DNA from 3 places in the Vibrio tritonius genome. Region 2 is predicted to be linked to each of the others. Evidence: predicted binding sites of a transcription regulator. Region 2 holds the regulator's gene; each other region holds the start of a gene.

Region 1 (6,419 bases), 760 kb from region 2:
ACACGCAATATGCCTGTGACCACTACGAATCAAAAATTCCGTCGCTAAATAGGCTCCTTTGAAGTTATCTAAGGAGATATAACGGTGAGCGATTTCAGGAATATGGCGATTAATCAGCACCATTCCTTTTGCTTCTTTGGCAAACTCAATTAACTCGGCATCGCTCAATGCTTTGGAGTGAATGACTAATGCATCACAGCGGTTGTTGATCAACAGTTCGATCGCTTGGCGTTCACCCTCTTCGTTGTGGTATCCATTACCGATCAGAACATGTTTGCCATTTTGATGAGCAACCATATCTACGGCTTTGACCAAGGTACCAAAAAAAGGGTCAGACACATCTGAGACCAAGACTCCCATTGTCTCTGTGCTTTGATTAACTAAAGCGCGCGCAGCAGCGTTTGGGCGGTAACCCAGTTCGCTCATTGCTTTGGTAACGGCTTCAATAGAAGAAGCACTGGCTTTGGGAGATTTATTGATCACGCGTGACACGGTAGCGACTGAAACGCCGGCCGCTTTCGCGACATCTTTAATGGTGGCCATAACACCTAACTCAACAATTCGTAATTAATTAGAATTAAACACTTTTCAATGAATTATGGCAAATTTGAGTGGGTATTTTATGCGTTAGATCGATGAGAAATAAGCCAATTTTTGAGATTGTACTTGAAGTCATTTGCCTCGGGGGCGTGATGACCCATTTGCTGAGCTAAAATGGAGCGCTACATCAACTATCTGTTGTGCCTTTAAAGCATGCTTAGGATAAAGCATGGTGGTCATTTCTGTTATTTATTCCTGTTTTGCCAATGAATTGCGAATTCGTTCGTGTGCTTATTAATAAAATAGCCAACACTTATGATGGGTTTGTACACTGGATGTTGCTAAGCTGTGGCTTTAATAGCTCTTAGATAGGTTTAATCGTCATATCAGACCATTTTCTAATATCACATTGCTATAAGCACCTAATTGCTCAATATTTAATGATGTCGGACGTCATTAGGTCGGAGGCAACATGGAAGAGCATAAGAAAATAAATGCAACATTTGATTACACCAGCTTTTTAGGGGCGTCGTGCACTAAAAAGTGGACCTTTGCCGATGTGCTCGGCTCGCTGTATCCATTGTCTGGGGCAATGGTTAAACATGTGCCTAACAGTCAAAAAGATCCAGAAGAACGTTTATGGGATATCGCATTAGATCGGCTTTCCAGTCGACGTAGTGATGAGTCGAATTTGATTAACTTGTTCCGTCTTGCTCGCCAAGAGGGGATCGACCAAATTAAATTGATTATGCCTTACGCACTAGAAGAGCAGCAGATCGATATCATCGAGCAAAAAGGCAAGGTGCGAATTCATTGTTCCGCAAGTGATGAATTTGTGGTGGAAGTGTCGAGCCATTTAGAAGCGGCAGAATAGTGGGGCTAATCACGTTATTGAGACCACTATCTACTTCAAGCGCGAGTCTTGATTGAGGAACAACCTTGTTCAGATGAGCTCTTTGTTTAGATAATCTATTTGTAAAAAAAACGGGGCACAAGCCCCGTTCTCGATCTTTGGAAAGGTTAAGTGCTTAGTGGGCAATTAGTCCGTATTCTTTATCCAAGATATCAATGATTTCTTGTTTAGGGTTGTTACTGAGTTCAATTGGCTTACCAATGATTTTTTCAGCAATACCCAAGTAAGTGCGCGAAATATCCATCAAAGCTTCAAGCGGTAGTGCATTATCACGAGCGAGTGCTTCACGTTCAGGCATACGTTCTTTGTTAAGCAGAATATCTGGATCTGGGAAGTAGTTGAGTAGGAACTGGCGGAAGCCTTCTTTTGAGTTTTCCACGATCTTACCGTTGCGGTATTCCGCTTCATCCCAAATACGAGAAGAATCCGGAGTGCCAACTTCATCCATGTAGATCAGTTTTTCAACGCCTTTGGCATCTGAAACGTAACCAAATTCAAATTTGGTATCAACGAAGATTTGATCAATTGCCGCTAGAGCATCACTGATCACGTTGAAACCTTGTTGAAGCAGGGTTTCATACAAATCGATATCCGCTGCTTTGCTAAAGTTGAACGCCGCAAAATTGTTTTCCAAATCCTGGCGAGTGATGTTTACATCATCTGCTTCAGGAACTCCAGGAATGCCGCGAAGGATGCCTTTGGTTGATGGCGTCATCAGCAAATTAGGCAGGCGAGAATCTTTTTCTAAGCCTTCAGGTAATTGGATGCCGCAGAATTCGCGTTCACCTTTCGTGTAGGCACGCCACATTGAGCCGGTGATGTACTGGCGACAAATTGCTTCAACTTTTACGGGTTTGGCTTTTTGTACGATCCAAACAAATGGATGTGGAATATCCAGAATGTGGCTGTCAGCCAAACCATTTTGTTTAAACAGATCAAACCAATGATTAGAGATAGCATTTAATGCTGCGCCTTTGCCTGGAACACCGTTAAGGCCACCTTCTGCATGCCACACACAGTCAAACGCAGAGATACGGTCACTGATCACCATGATGGCAAGCGGGGCATCGGGTGCTACGTCATATCCTTTTTCTTGGATCAGACGGCGGCTATCTTCTTCAGTTAGCCAATAGACTGAACGAACTTTACCGCTATGAACGGGTTGGTGTGTACGAATTGGGAGGTCGTCGTTGACGGCAAGGACTTGATCTGCAAGGCTCATTTAGACATTCCTATCTTATTTCAAACGTCGTTGAGAAGAGATATCAAACAGGAGAGATATCGTTTACTGCGTGCATGATACCAGAACTGTCCTGCGCCGCCAGAGAAAAAGCAAACGTTTGCCTAATTAATGAATTTTTTCACTGTTTTGATGCGTTAGCGCAGTTTTTAAGAGGGGATGATGTAAGTCTCAATCGCCATTGAGTCGTGTATGGCTTGAAGAAAAAGTCTCCTACGACAAACTCATGCGTATATGAGCGTTGTCTACAGCATAGTAGGAGAGAAAGTTACAGTAAATGTGTTGCAAAGGGCAGTGAATTTAGTGAAGCGCACTACTTTGTGAATCAACAAAAAAGACTTCGCATTGGTATTGTCGGCCCAGTTGGACTAAGCGTTCTCGATCTGCCTCGCGGATTGCTTTCGAGACAACCACCGCACTAGCATTACCACTTTCAATGGCTTGAATGGCAATCGATAATTCATCACGCGATTGAGAAGGCTTCATATGGATGATTTTTTCACACCGAATACGATAGGCTGCCAGCTCATTCACTCGAGGGCGGCGGCATTCGGCAGTAAACAGAATCCATTGTTGCTGCTGAGACAAACGTTCTAGACGCGTCATCATGTTGAGGCTGGTGTTGGCATTAACAAAAGAAGAAACAAAGTGCTCTTGAGCCAATGAGGGGAGAGAACGATTTAGGTGAATCATAATACTGTCCTTTTACACATGCTGTATGTGTATACAGTATATCTATACAGGTAGCTGATCAAGTGTTTATTTGTGCGTAATTTACACAAGTTGCTATTTTTGATTGAGGTTTGTCGAGCTAACTAATTGAATTAATAGTTAAATAAAATAATAGCGGTTTTGTGCTACTGAGTGAGAGAACGGTTTGGATTGTGACTTTCTGCACGTTTTTTGTTCGTGGTTTATACAGTGGTTACCACTATTTTCTGCTCATTACTGATGATGTTCAACCACTGGTGGAGCAAAGGCAGAAAACAAAAAAGCGCCATCAAAGGCGCTTAGTGCTTCAAAATGTGTACTTATAATGTCGGGGCTGAAGGTGAGTTTTTCACTTGCTGGCGAAAGGCCAGTTCTTCTAAGTTATATTGGCGTACGTCTAAACGCGCATGCTCATTACATCCTTCACAGGCGTAGAACGCTTTGCCATCAAAGTATTCGTGTTTTGTTAATTGACCCGGGCGTTTACACCAATCACATACCCGTTGTTTGAGTATCATTTTTTCTCTCCCACCTTGAACTAAGGCGTTAATAGTTATGTGTATTATTTCATAAAAGGCGAAGTGACCAAAGGGGTTCTTCGCAACTGTGACAGAACTGGAACAGAAATTGATTGCTTAAGCGTACTGCCATTATGTTACGTTTTGATGGAAAAACACTTCTTCTTTAGGGCTATTTTCAAATTATCGCTTGCGATGGGCCATGACTATCTTGACTGCACTATTGAGGCGTTTCATCTCTTCTTCAGAGCCCTTCATATCAGGATGGTAGATTTTTGAGAGCTGTTTGTAGCGCAGTTTAATCGCCTTTTCATCAGGAATCTGATTAGGCATAAAGCCAAATAGCGCGCATGCCACGGCGAGGTTTTGATTGGTTTGAGGCGGTGATTGTGGTGAGGGAGGTGTTTGTGTCTTTTTTGCTAATAATCGGGTTAGCTTTTGTTTGTCACTTTGTAAGCGAGAAACCTCGTTAAATAGGGTTTCTAACTGCTGTTTCTGCTTCTTCAGTTGCTTTTTTTGTTGATTGAATAGCTGTTGTTGTGCGTGCTTTTCATCTTGTTGATGCTGTACTTTTTTCTGTTTCCGACGTCGCCACAAAGTCATACTCCACATTGAGGAGAAGATAATAATTAATAGGCCCGCCAAAAGTAAGTAATCACTAGCAACAGAACCACTGCCATTGGGAATATCATCTGACGATGCGCTAGGTTGAGCGTTGTTTAATAATTCGGTGTCGTTTTGTGAGGGAGTTGGAATCGCTTGTTCTAGCTGTTTAATCGATGCGACTTGCTTAGCACGCTGTTGATTGAACTTGTTTTCTAGGATTTTTGTATACTTCGCCTCGGCTTGAGGATCTTTTGCGCTGGCAATGCGATACCAAACCTGGGCTAAATCTTGCGCGTCGATACGCTGGGCTCCGAGCTTTTGATAGTAGTCACCTAATGTTGCTTGCGCGGTGGTTTGTCCCAATGTGGCAAGTTTAGTGAGCCAATAGACGGCCTGCTGCGGATCTTTGTCTGTTCCCAAACCGTAGAGATACGCCTCCGCGACTTGTTCTATAGCTTTGTTATGACCTTGCTCTGCGGCTTTCTCAAACCAGTAAAAGGCATCGGGAAGGCTGCGAGTCGTGTCTTTTCCCTGTTGGTAGGCTAAACCTAGGGCATATTGGGCCTGAACGCTATTGGCTTGAGCTTGAGTGAGAAGCACCGATATATCGGCACCGTGAGTTAAAGGAGTGAAAAACAGAGCTAACAGAACAAACAATCGCAACACAGTCGTCAATCCATGATGAAAAAGGGTGTTACACACGCTAACGTGCGGTGGTAATCAACCGCTGGAACGGAAAATGAGATCTTGTCTATCGATATGCCAACATGCAAATTACAGGGCTGTGCACGCACGTTTGATGTAAAGCAATGCATGGATAAGCCACGAGTTTTGTCTGCTGGATAGACACTACAAAGAATAGAGGCAAATGGTGTGGATTACCACACCACTTAATAACACCTTCACTAAAACTTGTTTGTTACTTAAGCATTTTAGGCGCTTGCGCACCATCAATAGGGCGGCTAACTGAAACGCGGCGGCCTTTTTTTAATCCCACTTCGTAATCTTCTGTGAGGTTTTTTATTGCTTCACGCATTTGTTGTTTAAAGGTTTCACGGTCGATGTTTTCAAACTCTTTATCAATATAGCTATTGATTTTGTTGGCTGAGTCTTCATCGGGTGCGATTTCTGGTAATTTCTCAAGCGCGCCTTCAATCCAACCGGAGAGGAAGGAGTTCACTCGTCGAGTAACTTCTGTCGACGAGGTGCCACTGCCCGCAAAACTGTTACGAAATTGACCGGTTTGCTCATTCATCTCACGATAAATAATATCAAAGGCAAAAGCTGCGAAGATGGCACGATCCGCTTCACCGATAAACTCAACGCGTTTGAGTCCTTTATGGTTGAGAAGCACCGCTTCAACACCAAATTTCGTGTTGATACCACGAATAATGCGCAGGATGTTAGAACCAATATTGGCGGGGAGTAGATGGGTAGATTGCGTTTTACCCATTTTGATGAATTCGATGTCGTCTTTATCGAGACCGTATTTCATCATCAAACGGTGTGCCATTTTTATGGCATTCGCCGCTTCGTTTACGTTAGCTGAATTACCCAGTTCAAGACATTTAGCAATTTTCTTGAGCGCTTTTTGTTTATCTATAGGCATGCGAAAAAACGATTTATGGCGTTTGGAAAAGTCCGTTATTTTAACGTTTTTAGGAAAAAATAGAAAGGGAAGAGGCTATCTCTGTGCGAGATAGCCAAAGAAAAGTGAATTAAATACCGAGTGAGTCGAGCAAATCATCGTTTGAATCATCGCTTGCGGCTGGCGCTGGCTTGTCTTGTGACATTTGTTTGCGAGCGGCTTCTAAGATTGCATCAGGGCTTTCGTCTTCACGAACTTCAAAATCTTCCAACTGGATGAACTCGGTTTTGTCCATCGCTAACT
Region 2 (6,419 bases):
TGGTGGATGACTTTGTAAGGCGTGCCCGTGATTTACACGGCATAGTTAACGGTTGTGACTATAGTGAATGGGATCCGAAAACCGATCACTACTTGCCAGTGAATTATAGTGCTGAGGCGGATTCTCTACGCCAAGGTAAAAAGGCAAGTAAGCATGCGTTGCAGAAAGAACTGGGGTTACCGGTTAAAGAATTACCCATGTTTGGCATGGTGTGTCGTTTAACGCACCAAAAAGGTTTTCACTACTTACTGCCTATTATTGAACTGTTCTTACGTAACGATGTGCAATTGGTAATAGTCGGAACCGGTGAACCAGAAGTGGCGAGCCGTTTGCATTCATTAATGGCAGCTTACCCTGATAAATTTGCTTTTGTTGAGGCCTACGATAATAAGCTCGCGCACTGGGTTGAGGCGGGTTCGGATTTCTTCTTAATGCCGTCTGAGTTTGAAGCGTGTGGTTTAAACCAGATCTACAGCATGGCTTATGGTACATTGCCAATTGTAAGGGAAGTGGGGGGCTTGAAAGACACTGTCATGGATTATGACAAGTATCCGCAAGAAGCAACCGGATTTGGCTTTTTAGAGCCTTCTGCACAAGCTTTGCTGATTACTATGCAACGCGCTTTACTGTTCTACCTGCAAAATCCAGACGAATTTCTTGCTGTTCAGCAAAGAGCGATGGGGAAAGACTTCAGTTGGCATGAGTCTGCGTTGGAATACACCAAAATGTATCGATTGGCCGTCTTTGCCTAAGTTCGTTTGTTGTCTGACAACCGTATCATAATGACCTCTTAAGGCAGGATTTAGAGCGGCATCAATAAATACAGGTCAAGCTCAATAGCGAAAGAAAGGGCAATTCCCTTTCAACCTGAGTATATATACCCAAATGACCTCAAGATGCAGACTTCAGAGCTTCATCAACGAGCACAGGTTAAGCTCAATGACGGCAGGAATGGTCATTCCCTTTCAACGTCATTGGGCGCAGAGATGGGCTTGTTGATGAGCTCCCAAAGGGCGAGTTGTATTCGCTCCTATGCTGCGTTACCGATTTTCTACGTAGAATAACTAGGTATTCAAATCGGTGCCTTGCCTATGAGCGAATACATTCTCGCTGAAACCGCATCTTGAGGTTACTTGGGTATAAAGCCATATAACGTGTTTTATATGGCTTTTTTGTTACTTTGTTGCTGATGCTGTTACGTTGAGAAAAAGTTCAATGTAACAGCGCACAAAGCGAATGAATCTCTGTTTGGCATCATCCCTGTTTATGGTAGGCTAGCGCCGATTTGACCACAGTAGAGCGCTACATGACCCATCATCTTCTTTATCATAAGGTTTATCCTCATCCTAATAGCTCACAATGGGTGGTGTTTGTGCATGGTGCTGGTGGCAGTTCATCATTGTGGTTTAAGCAAATCAAGGCCTATAAACGCCATTTCAATTTACTGCTCATCGATTTACGTGGTCATGGTCAATCAAGCCAATTAGTCAAAGAGTGGATAACGCATCCTTATACTTTTGATGCCGTTGCTCAAGACGTGCTCAATGTCTTGCATCATTGTCAGATACCCAAAGCACATTTTGTTGCCATGTCTCTGGGAACCATTATCGTCCGAAAAACCTCAGAGCTTGCGCCAGATGTTGTGCAATCCATGGTATTAGGTGGGGCGGTAATTCGTTTTGACCTTCGTTCTCAGTTATTAGTCACCCTAGGCCGCTGGTCAAAGCATCTTATACCCTATATGTGGCTCTATCGGCTCTTTGCCTACATCGTTATGCCGAGTCGTTTACAGAAAGAGTCACGCCATCTTTTTGTTCGTGAAGCGAAGAAGTTGTGTCAAAAAGAGTTTAAACGCTGGTATCGGCTCACTGCAGAAGTGAACCCTTTTATGCGTTACTTTCGTGAGAAAGATGAGTCCATTCCTACACTCTATCTTATGGGGGATAGGGATTATCTTTTCTTGTCGCAGGTTAGAGAGATCGTGATGATACATCAAAAGAGTCAACTGATTGAACTTACCAATTGTGGTCATGTTTGTAACATCGAACAGGCAGAGCGATTTAATCATCACTCAATTCGTTTTATTCAGGGTTGCTTGAATTAATAGCGCTGTTAGTCAGTAAGTTATCGCCATCTATACCCAAATGACCTCAAGATGCAGACTTCAGAGCTTCATCAACGAGCACAGGTCAAGCTCAATGACGGCAGGAATGATCATTCCCTTTCAACGTCATTGGGCGCAGAAATGGGCTTGTTGATGAGCTCCCAACGGGCGAGTTGTATTCGCTCCTATGCTGCGTTACCGATTTTCTACGTAGAATAACTAGGTATTCAAATCGGTGCCTTGCCTATGAGCGAATACATTCTCGCTGAAACAGCATCTTGAGGTTACTTGGGTATATGAGACAACAGAGTACGGCGGTGTTGTCTCATGGATGTAATCACATATCCTCTCATCGGCCTAGACTTATCTTACATCGCCTAAGCACATGCGTGATGACCTAATTCAGGCTGGCACATCACACATATGTGAGATTCAAAACTAAACGACAAATATACCCATCACCAATTCGCTAAAACAGCATCTTGAGATGACTTGGGTATGACTAAATCACTGCTTTTCTATTGTCACTCCATTTTAATGATGAATGAAAAATTAATGATGAAATAGTCAGTGTTCACCAAACCAAACAACGCATATGGATGTGAAGTTGGGCTCGCAGTACAGTTATTACTATGTCTCGGATTTTGGGGGCACCACTATAGTAACGTGATTTGTCATTAAGAAAATGCTGAAATGGAATGCGGACTAATGTTGTCCTACTGATGGACGAAAAAATGCCTACTTTTATGACAGGCAAAAAAAAGCACCCACTAAAGTGAGTGCTTTCGTTACTCTTACTAGCTAATCTTCTACAAGCGTTGCATTAACTCATCGCGGCGATTCTGAGGAATCACTGACCAATGCTTCCCTTCAATTGCGCCTTCTAGAGCCCAAAGAAGTTCAATGCTTACATCATTAGAGTGAGTCTGCTGTATCGCTTTATACGCTTCTACAGAGCCTTTCTCATGAAGCTCTTCAACCGATTCGATACCTGCTTTACGCAACATACGTTCTGTTGCTAGACGTAAATTAGGTAAGTCTTTCAATCGGTTAGGTTTTGCTTGAGCTTGAGTTTTACGCTCTTGCTTAGCAATAACCAAAGCTTCTTTTGCTTCTTTCAGGATTTTTTCTGGGGCTTCCCAGAAGTTGTCTGGAAGAGCAAAGTATTTAGTAACCACTGGGAAACCACGTTTTTTGTAAACGTAAGGTTCTAAGCCTTGCTGCTTGTATTTTTCTGAACAATTATCATCTGCTCGGATGTGAAGTTTGTCATTAACAACCAATGCAAACATTGTGTCGTCAACAAAAATTCCAAATCCGCCGAACATTGAACGAGATTTTACGCGTCCTAAGTTTTCAAACAGACGCATTGAGTCTTTTAATATTGGTTTATCCATGCCTTTAGTCTCGGTGTATTAACAATACGCCACCAAAATCAGGTCCGAGAATGTAGCAAAAGAATGCAAAGATTGTGTCAGTAAGAAGTTAACGTCTTATATGCATTTTTGCCATCGGTAACCCCGCTACCTACCCAGAGCCAGAAAATACCATCTAAGGGTTTAGGCCGGAGGCTTTGCGTCCCACCTTTTCAGATGGTTTGCCCTGTACGTGACATTTCGTTCACTAGAGTAATCTTAAACTTGAATATAAATCACAAAAAAATTCGCCTAATGTGATGTCGGTCCAAAAAATCACTGTATTTTTAATAACCGACATTTTCATCAATAAGATTGTGTCTCAAAAGTGAAAATATAATGTAACACTATGATATTAAAGTTTTTTTACGGTATTTCGTGCGACAAGTTCAGGGTGCATCTCAAAAATGCGACGATCATGTGCTTTGTTTTTGATCCTTTCTAGTAGGATCTCAAAGGCATTTTTACCCACACGACGTTTTGGTTGGTGAATGGTCGTCAGTGGTGGAGAGAAATACTCAGAAAGCTCGATATTATCGTAACCTACGACAGAAATATCATCAGGCACTTTCACGCCTTTTTGTTGTAATCGACTCATTAAACCCAGTGCCATGGTGTCGTTAAAACAGAATACCGCGGTTGGTTTGTGATCCATCGCAAGAATTTTATCTGCAGCGAGCACGGCTGTATCACATTCGAAGTTGCCTTCCAAAATCCAATCTTCATTGACGGGCAGGTTGGCTTCTGCCATTGCCCGACGAAAACCAACAATGCGTTCTCTACACGCCATTTTAGAAAAATGACCGCTTAAACACGCGATGTCTTTGTGACCATTATCGATGAGGTGTTTAGTGGCAATGTAGCCACCTTCTTCTGAGTTATCCATAATGGTGTCGGCTTGAGAATCCTCAAGACCCCAGTCCATAATGACTTTTGGAATGTCTGAGTGACCTTCGAGCATTTCCATTAGTTCTGGAGTCATGTCTGAACACATCACCAAAATGCCATCAACGCGCTTTTCTGCCAGCATGCGAACATAGTCGCGTTGTTTTTCATAAATACCGCCAGTATTACACAAGATCAGTGTATAACCTTGGCGATAGCAGTAGCTTTCCACACCATCAATGACTTCAGAGAAAAACTGGTTAGTTGATTGAGTCACCAACATACCAATCGTGCGAGTCGTGTTGCATTTCAAACTACGAGCGACCGCGCTAGGGGCATAGTTGAGCTCTTTTACCGCTGCCAACACTTTCTCTTGTGTTGCTTCGGCTACGAAACGGGTTTTGTTAATTACGTGTGATACAGTGGTGGTTGACACGCCAGCAATGCGTGCAACATCTTTTATAGTCGCCATTGGTTGTTCCCATCGATATCTGCTGACAAGGACAAAGATTTACAGTATTGACCACTTCAACAGGTGTTGATTCGATATGTTAGTGAAGCTTAAAAGTAGTAAAAACACAAAAACCGCTTCATAACAGCGGTTTAAGTAAAATTTCTATAGATTATCGTTTGCGCTATCGATTTTAGACTGCTATCGAACTGCCCGCAATGAAAAATTCATCTTAGTTTGATATCAAGCGTTTTCTCATTGTGTTACGTAAGAAGGGCAGAGTTTCTCGTTAGATGACTGAGGATGCACGCATAATTTGCTCTAATTGACCACGTGAATGTGAAGGCGCGGCTTTAGTTTTAGCATCTTGAGGATATACCCAAGTAACCTCAAGATGCTGTTTCAGCGAGAATGTATTCGCTCATAGGCAAGGCACCGATTTGAATACCTAGTTATTCTACGTAGAAAATCGGTAACGTAGCATAGAAGCGAATACAACTCGCCCTTTGGGAGCTCATCAACAAGCCCATCTCTGCGCCCAATGACGTTGAAAGGGAATGACCATTCCTGCCGTCATTGAGCTTGACCTGTGCTCGTTGATGAAGCTCTGAAGTCTGCATCTTGAGGTCATTTGGGTATAAAAGTATAAAGGCCAATAGATAAACTGGCTCTCAGTTATCTATACCTCGGTTTTGGTCACAATTACGTTTAATAAAAATCATTAAATTTATTAAATGAACTTAACGAATAGAAATGAATATTATTTCCTTATTCAGAAAATAAATGAGTAACAATGTGACAAAAAAGAAGTCAAATTTTTACAATTTTGAGAAATGGAAATAAAGTCTTTTATTTCGATTGTTCAAATAAAGCAAAATGTTATCGAAGCTTGTTTTGAATCAATAAAGCATCAGGTTTTAAGTATGTACTCTAGAATTGTGACCATCTATGAATAGAATGAATAGGGATTTAATTTAGCGGAATAAAGTGACGTCTATGAGTTATCACTTATTAGTCGTAGAAAGCGACAGAGACACCCGAGTGACTTTGGTCGATTATTTTAAACGAGAGGGCTACCAGATTTCTGTCGCGGATACAGGCGCAGAAATGCGGGAGGTTTTACGTCAGCAGGCTATTGATTTGGTGCTGATGGAAACCAATCTTCAATTTGATGACAGCCTTATGTTAACTCGTGAATTACGCAGTCATTCAGATGTCGGTATTATTCTCATTAATGGTAGAGAAGACAGTATAGATAGAATTATTGGCTTGGAAATGGGAGCTGATGATTATATTGCAAGACCGTTTGAGCTAAGAGAAATATTAGCGAGAGTGAAAAATTTAACTTGGCGAGTATCTAATTGTCGTTCTGGTTCACTCGAAACTAATTCAAGCAATCAACTTCTCCATTTTGGAGAATGGTCGTTTGATATACAACGCCGAGCTTTAAGTCTCAATGGCGAGCCTATTAAATTGACGAAAGCAGAGTACGAATTACTCGTGGCATTAACCTCTAATCCACACCAAGTTCTTAGTCGCGAGGCAATTTTAGATATGATCAGTC
Region 3 (6,419 bases), 590 kb from region 2:
GAAGGAAAAGGTTTTCGTACCTTTAAAGATCCTGCTCCAAGCTGCCAGTCTAAAATTGCACAATTAGTTCAAAGTTATCCTATCAAAAGCCGTGCGGTTATTAGCCACATTCGTCAAGCAAATCGTGGTAGCGTGTGTTTGGAAAATACCCACCCTTTTACCCGCGAGTTGTGGGGGCGTTACTGGACTTTTGCTCATAATGGTCAATTGACTGACTATGAGACGATGGCGACGGGGCGGCATCGTCCTGTCGGTAAAACGGATAGTGAGGTGGCATTTTGCTGGTTGCTTAACCAAATGGAACATCGTTATCCTGAGCCACCGGTTAATATGACTGGGGTGTTTCGCTTTATTTGCGAATTGTGCGATGAACTAAAAGAGAAAGGGGTATTTAATATGCTTCTCTCTGATGGTGAGTATGTCATGAGTTACTGTACTAACCATTTGTATTGGATCACGCGCCAAGCTCCGTTTGGTCATGCAGCCTTGATTGACGAAGATGTGGAAATCAATTTCCAAGAAGAAACAACACCAGAAGATGTCGTGTCAGTTATCGCTACTCAGCCGTTAACCGGTAATGAGGCTTGGCAACGCATGAAGCCTGGAGAGTTTAGCTTATTCCATTTTGGTAAGCGCATTGCGACCAATCAAGCTGAATTAGTTAATGTTCCTTTTGCCGCTCCTCGGCCTGGAAATCAAGCTCCAACAGAACCTCTACGCTAGGGCTTGAGCAATAGATTCAAGTAACTTCAAGGTACTGTTTCAGTGGCAAATAAAAAGGGTTGAACTCAGTTCAACCCTTTTATACATCGGTATGATTTGAATTATTCGTAAGCGTGACCGTGAATGCCTAACGCTTTGCCATCAAGGAATGCTTTACCTTCTTTCATTTCTAAACGGCCTTCTACAAACCACTGCACTACCAATGGATAAATGCGGTGCTCTTGTGCTTGAACTCGTTCAGTAAGAATCTCAATCGTATCCTCATCGAAGATAGGCACTTTCGCTTGCAGGATAACGGGTCCACCATCAAGCTGTTCTGTTACAAAGTGAACGCTTGTGCCGTGTTCTTCGTCACCAGCCAAAATTGCACGTTGATAGGTATTCAAACCAGGATATTTAGGTAATAGAGATGGGTGAATGTTGATCATTCGACCCATGTAGTGACGAACAAAGTCGCTGCTTAAAATACGCATGAAACCGGCAAGAACCACTAAATCTGGATTAAACTCGTCCATTTGACGCATCAACTCTTGGTCGTAAGCATCACGAGTATCAAAAGACTTAGGGTCGATAAATACTGGTTGAGCGCCTGCTTGCTCTGCTCGTTCTAACCCATAAGCAGTTGCTTTATTCGAAAAAACAGCCGTGACTTTGCCGCCTTTAATGCTTGATTTACAAGCATCAATAATCGCTTGCAAGTTGGTACCATTTCCTGAAATTAAAACAACAACACTTTTCATAGGTTAAATTATCTCTACTTGACCTTCATTAGAATTTGCTGCTGCAATTGTACCGATTACCCACGCAGTTTCACCTTCTTTTTGCAGAAGCTGCACAGCATCTTGCGCTTGATCAGCAGGAAGCGCGATAATTAAGCCCACACCACAGTTGAATGTACGGTACATTTCATGGGTGTCTACATTACCTTTTTCTTGTAGCCAGTTGAAAATTGCAGGCCATTCCCAGCTGTTACCATCGATAACGGCTTTAGTGCCTTCTGGTAGTACTCGAGGGATATTTTCCCAGAAGCCGCCACCAGTAATGTGAGAAATTGCGTGAATGTCATGCTCGGCAATCAGTTTAAGACCTGATTTGATGTAAATTTTGGTTGGAGCAAGTAGGTGTTCACCAACAGTTTTACCTTCCAACATCTCGCTTTTATCTGCTTGAGATACTTCTAGGATTTTACGAACTAGTGAATAGCCGTTTGAGTGAGGGCCGCTTGAACCTACTGCAATGAGGGCATCGCCTGCTGCTACTTTGGTGCCGTCGATGATGTCTTCTTTTTCAACCACACCAACACAGAAACCAGCTACGTCGTAGTCTTCGCCTTCGTACATGCCAGGCATCTCAGCGGTTTCGCCACCGATAAGGGCACAACCTGCTTGCAGACAGCCTTCAGCGATACCTGATACAACGTCTGCAGCTGTGTCTACATCAAGCTTGCCTGTTGCATAGTAATCAAGGAAGAAAAGTGGCTCTGCACCTTGAACGATAAGATCGTTCACACACATAGCAACAAGATCGATACCGATCGTGTCGTGCTTTTGCATATCCAAAGCAAGTCGTAGTTTAGTACCTACACCGTCGGTACCTGAAACTAACACTGGCTGTTTGTATTTGGTTGGTAGCTCACATAGGGCACCAAAACCACCAAGGCCACCCATTACTTCTGGGCGACGAGTTCGTTTTACTGCGCCTTTAATGCGATTGACAAGTTCGTTACCTGCATCAATATCTACACCAGCGTCTTTATAGCTTAGAGAAGTTTTGTTACCGCTCACGGGGAAAGTCCTCGGTCTTAGTTGGATATGAAAACGGCGCTATTCTACCGCCTTATAATCAAAAGGAAAACGTTTGCGCGAGTTTTTTCGTAAGATTTTTTTTGTTTTTTCCCTTGCATTTGCGTAATGATGATTTTGGTAAAGTTAACTTACGCTATTGTTCTTGAGGGGAAATGGCCTAAACCGTACAAAAAGAGAGTAAATCTGTGTATAATCCGAAGGTTTGTTTAAATTATGCCGGAGATGGAAATGAAAGTTGTTGAAGTAAAACACCCGCTAGTAAAACATAAGATTGGTTTGATGCGTGAGGGTGATATCAGCACAAAACGTTTTCGTGAGTTAGCAACCGAAGTAGGTAGCTTGTTAACTTATGAAGCGACCGCAGACTTTGAAACAGAAAAAGTTACCATTGATGGGTGGATGGGTCCAGTTGAGATCGATCAAATCAAAGGTAAAAAGGTGACTGTGGTTCCAATTCTTCGCGCAGGTCTAGGCATGATGGATGGTGTTTTGGAACACATTCCTAGTGCACGTATCAGCGTAGTTGGCGTGTACCGTGATGAAGAAACGTTAGAGCCAGTACCTTATTTCAATAAGTTAGCTTCTAACATTGAAGAGCGCATGGCACTTGTTGTTGATCCTATGTTGGCAACTGGCGGCTCTATGATTGCAACGATCGATCTTCTGAAAGAAAAAGGTTGTGACCATATTAAAGTACTAGTATTGGTTGCTGCTCCTGAGGGTATTGCTGCTCTTGAAAAAGCACATCCAGATGTTGAGCTTTATTGTGCATCAATCGATGAGAAGTTAAACGACAAAGGTTACATTGTTCCTGGTCTTGGTGACGCGGGCGACAAAATTTTCGGTACTAAATAATTAAAATAAGTAATTAAAAAGAGAGGGAGCCAAGTGGCTCCCTCTCTTTTATTGATGCGCGCAGAAAAATGCGAACGCTATTTTTTCAAGCTTAATGTGCCACCCACTTTTTTATGCGTAGGTTTGCTTGGCCGGTTTGAATTATTCGTTGGGCGTGACGCATCATCACGTCTCTGGCTTGGTTTACGCGAGAATTCAGAACGTTCGTTACCTGAACGTTCATTAGTATTACTGCGAGATTGGCGGCCTTTCTTGGAGTTAGGTGCATGACGGAACTCTTCTGCATTGTTACCGCGAAATGTCCGAGGTTTCTGATTACGGCGCGCTTTGGATGTTTGGTTTTCTTCACGGCTATCGTAAAGTTTTGCCGCCGTCGCTTGACGAATTTTCTTGCCATTGGCAGCAATGCTTGACGCTTCTTCTGTTCCGCTAGAATCTTCACACAAAGAGAGAAGTTGTGATACTTCATCATCACTCAAATAACGCCATTCACCATTGGGAAGGCCATCAAGAGAGATATTCATAATCCGGACACGGCGCAGTTTGTAGACTTCGTAACCGAGAGCTTCACACATACGACGAATTTGGCGGTTTAGTCCCTGAGTCAAAACGATACGAAAACTGAATTTGGTTTCTTTTGTTACGGTACAAGGAAGCGTCACCGTATCGAGGATATTCACACCACTCGACATCTGCTTGATGAAGTCATCGCTGATGGGCTTATCAACACGAACGACATACTCTTTTTCGTGATTGTTTCCAGCGCGCAAGATCTTATTCACGATGTCGCCATCATTGGTCAAAAAAATCAAACCGTCAGAAGGTTTATCGAGACGACCAATAGGGAAAATACGTTTTGAGTGACCAATGAAATCAACAATATTACCCGGAACATCTCGTTCGGTTGTACAGGTAATGCCAGTTGGTTTATTAAGTGCAATATAAATGGTGCGAGGTTTGGCGCCGACAGGTTTTCCATCAACGCATACTTCGTCTTGGATAGTGACTTTAGTTCCCATCTCTGGTTTTTGACCATTAATGGTCACTCGACCTTGTTCGATAAGTTTATCGGCCTCACGACGGGAGCAAAAACCTGTTTCACTGATGAACTTATTGAGGCGTTTTTCTTCCGGTTGCGACATGGAAATCTCCTAATAATCTTAGAGGGGGGGTCTATTAAAAGAGCCACAACTCAACGCGCTCTTTAGTCAAAAGAGCGCGCATTCTAACAGGTCTATGGTTTCAGCCAAGTCGTTTTTGATGGCGCTCGCGGTTTTCCATTTTTTTCTCATCGCTCTTACGCAGTAATACATAAACAGCACCAGTGCCGCCATGAAATTGCAAAGCACTGTGGACACATTGTACTTCTTTTATTTGTGGTAACCATGACGCGACATAGCTTTTCATTAAGGCTGGTGGATTTGAACGTGCACCTTTACCGTGAACAATCATCACAGTACGGATGTCCATCCGTAAACACTGGCGTAAAAAGGCCACAATTTCATCCCGTGCCTGTTGTAGGGTTCTTTTATGCAAATCAAGTCTTGCTTGAATGGGGTATTTTCCTAAACGGAGTTTGCGATACACACCATCTTGAACACCATCACGTTTAAACTCGATCACGTCCTCTGGTTTGAGCATTGGCGCGTTATCGATGGAGAGATATTCTGGATCCCCTTCACTCAAGTGGGTGGCAGCTTCGCGTCTGGCTAAATGCGCTTCGGTTACCTGTATCGACTTTGGGTGTTCAGCTGTATCTTGTTTAATAGGCTTTACGTCACCCATCATTTGCTGGAACAGCTCGAAATCGTCTTCTTGAGACATAATCAATTATCTCGAATCCATGAATAGGTTATTTGATTATAACAATGCGGCAAGCAATGGGAATAAAAGACAAATAAAAAACCGGAGCAGGAAAGGGTCTACTCCGGTGCGTAGCGTCACTCTATCTTTCAATAGGTGCTAAGCGATCTAGTGAGGAGATTTGTCGTTCAGGACTTTGTCACAATAAAAAAGATCGCCAAGCATCGCTTTAGTTTGTTCTTGGATGTCCATTACCACTGAATTAGCCCACAGTGTAACCATACTGGAGAGTCCTAGAACCACCTTTTTTATTGCAAAGTATCGAAGACAGAGCTTAAGTTAAGGGTTACTCATTTTACGTACATTGATCTATATCAATGTTATTCGCGCGATTCATTTTCGCATATTGGTGATGGGAATTTAGTCACATTTTTCATGGGGTGGCGGGTTTTTGAGCGAACGGAATTTATTTGTAAGAAAGTGCTTGCGCCAGAAAAAAGAATCAGTAATATACGCATCCGTTCCCGATGATAAATACATCGGTTGAGCAACTCGGTGAATAGCGCAGTTTGGTAGCGCATCTGGTTTGGGACCAGAGGGTCGGGGGTTCGAATCCCTCTTCACCGACCACTTTCTAAGAAAGCCCCGGCAGCAATGTCGGGGCTTTTTTGCGTTTAGAGCCAAAGCTTATCCAGAGCTAGCGGGATTGTGCGCATTTACCGCAACGATCTCGATCTGGCCCCCTCCTTCTTTAGAGGGAGGGCTGGGGAGGGAGCTAGCGCGCACGGAAGTTACTGTCTTCGCGATATTTTCCGAGTCTTCTACTCAAAATCGCAGTCTGCAGCTTTAGCTTGATTAAGCCTTGTCACCGAAAACCCCTGCTTTTCCATCAGATCTAACACATTATTTGGCCCAATTAAATGCAGCACACCAACGACCATCACATAATTGCCTTGGGAATCGGGATAAAAGCTGGTTGAACTGAGCTTATTGGCCCAATCGAGATTACGTTTATCCACCACATCATCACGCATTTGTGCTGACATGCCATCTGCTTCAGCAAAACGCATCAAATTATTTTCATCGCCCGCTTTCCAGCTCTGAATTAAGCATTGCATAGTGGTTTCACTGCTTTTCCACTCTTTGAGCATGCCGAGTAAAAGCTCTTTCCCGTCATCAGGCTGTTGAGTGAGTAGGTCAATTTGAAATTGTAATTTCTCAAGGCCAATCACA

Evidence for each region. The regulator PurR, encoded in region 2, represses purine synthesis genes. The targets are predictions, from matches to a motif close to TNANGNAAACGTTTNCNTNA.
Region 1: a site for PurR is predicted at 2,782-2,801, ahead of JCM16456_RS09325 (phosphoribosylaminoimidazolesuccinocarboxamide synthase). Genes of this name have one in related genera too.
Region 3: a site for PurR is predicted at 2,569-2,588, ahead of purM (phosphoribosylformylglycinamidine cyclo-ligase). Genes of this name have one in related genera too.

Annotation. Positions count from the first base shown of each region.
Region 1 is NZ_AP014635.1:2,114,691-2,121,109, reverse strand. Features, by position in the region: gene JCM16456_RS09335 (substrate-binding domain-containing protein) at 1-543, opposite strand, end outside; gene JCM16456_RS09330 (transporter) at 1,013-1,414, shown strand; gene JCM16456_RS09325 (phosphoribosylaminoimidazolesuccinocarboxamide synthase) at 1,569-2,675, opposite strand; gene JCM16456_RS09320 (hypothetical protein) at 2,994-3,386, opposite strand; gene JCM16456_RS09315 (hypothetical protein) at 3,725-3,922, opposite strand; gene JCM16456_RS09310 (J domain-containing protein) at 4,106-5,194, opposite strand; gene JCM16456_RS09305 (DUF2786 domain-containing protein) at 5,448-6,131, opposite strand; gene JCM16456_RS09300 (DUF3334 family protein) at 6,247-6,419, opposite strand, start outside.
Region 2 is NZ_AP014635.1:1,353,051-1,359,469, forward strand. Features, by position in the region: gene glgA (glycogen synthase GlgA) at 1-752, shown strand, start outside; gene JCM16456_RS23590 (hypothetical protein) at 897-1,064, shown strand; gene JCM16456_RS06120 (alpha/beta fold hydrolase) at 1,307-2,104, shown strand; gene JCM16456_RS23595 (hypothetical protein) at 2,156-2,323, shown strand; gene JCM16456_RS06125 (TfoX/Sxy family DNA transformation protein) at 2,914-3,501, opposite strand; cyclic di-GMP riboswitch class I at 3,615-3,716, opposite strand; gene purR (HTH-type transcriptional repressor PurR) at 3,875-4,876, opposite strand; gene JCM16456_RS23600 (hypothetical protein) at 5,308-5,475, opposite strand; gene torR (two-component system response regulator TorR) at 5,852-6,419, shown strand, end outside.
Region 3 is NZ_AP014635.1:763,947-770,365, forward strand. Features, by position in the region: gene JCM16456_RS03510 (class II glutamine amidotransferase) at 1-723, shown strand, start outside; gene purN (phosphoribosylglycinamide formyltransferase) at 825-1,463, opposite strand; gene purM (phosphoribosylformylglycinamidine cyclo-ligase) at 1,467-2,507, opposite strand; gene upp (uracil phosphoribosyltransferase) at 2,757-3,383, shown strand; gene rluF (23S rRNA pseudouridine(2604) synthase RluF) at 3,461-4,525, opposite strand; gene smrA (DNA endonuclease SmrA) at 4,626-5,207, opposite strand; tRNA gene JCM16456_RS03540 (tRNA-Pro) at 5,740-5,816, shown strand; gene JCM16456_RS03545 (TraB/GumN family protein) at 6,008-6,419, opposite strand, start outside.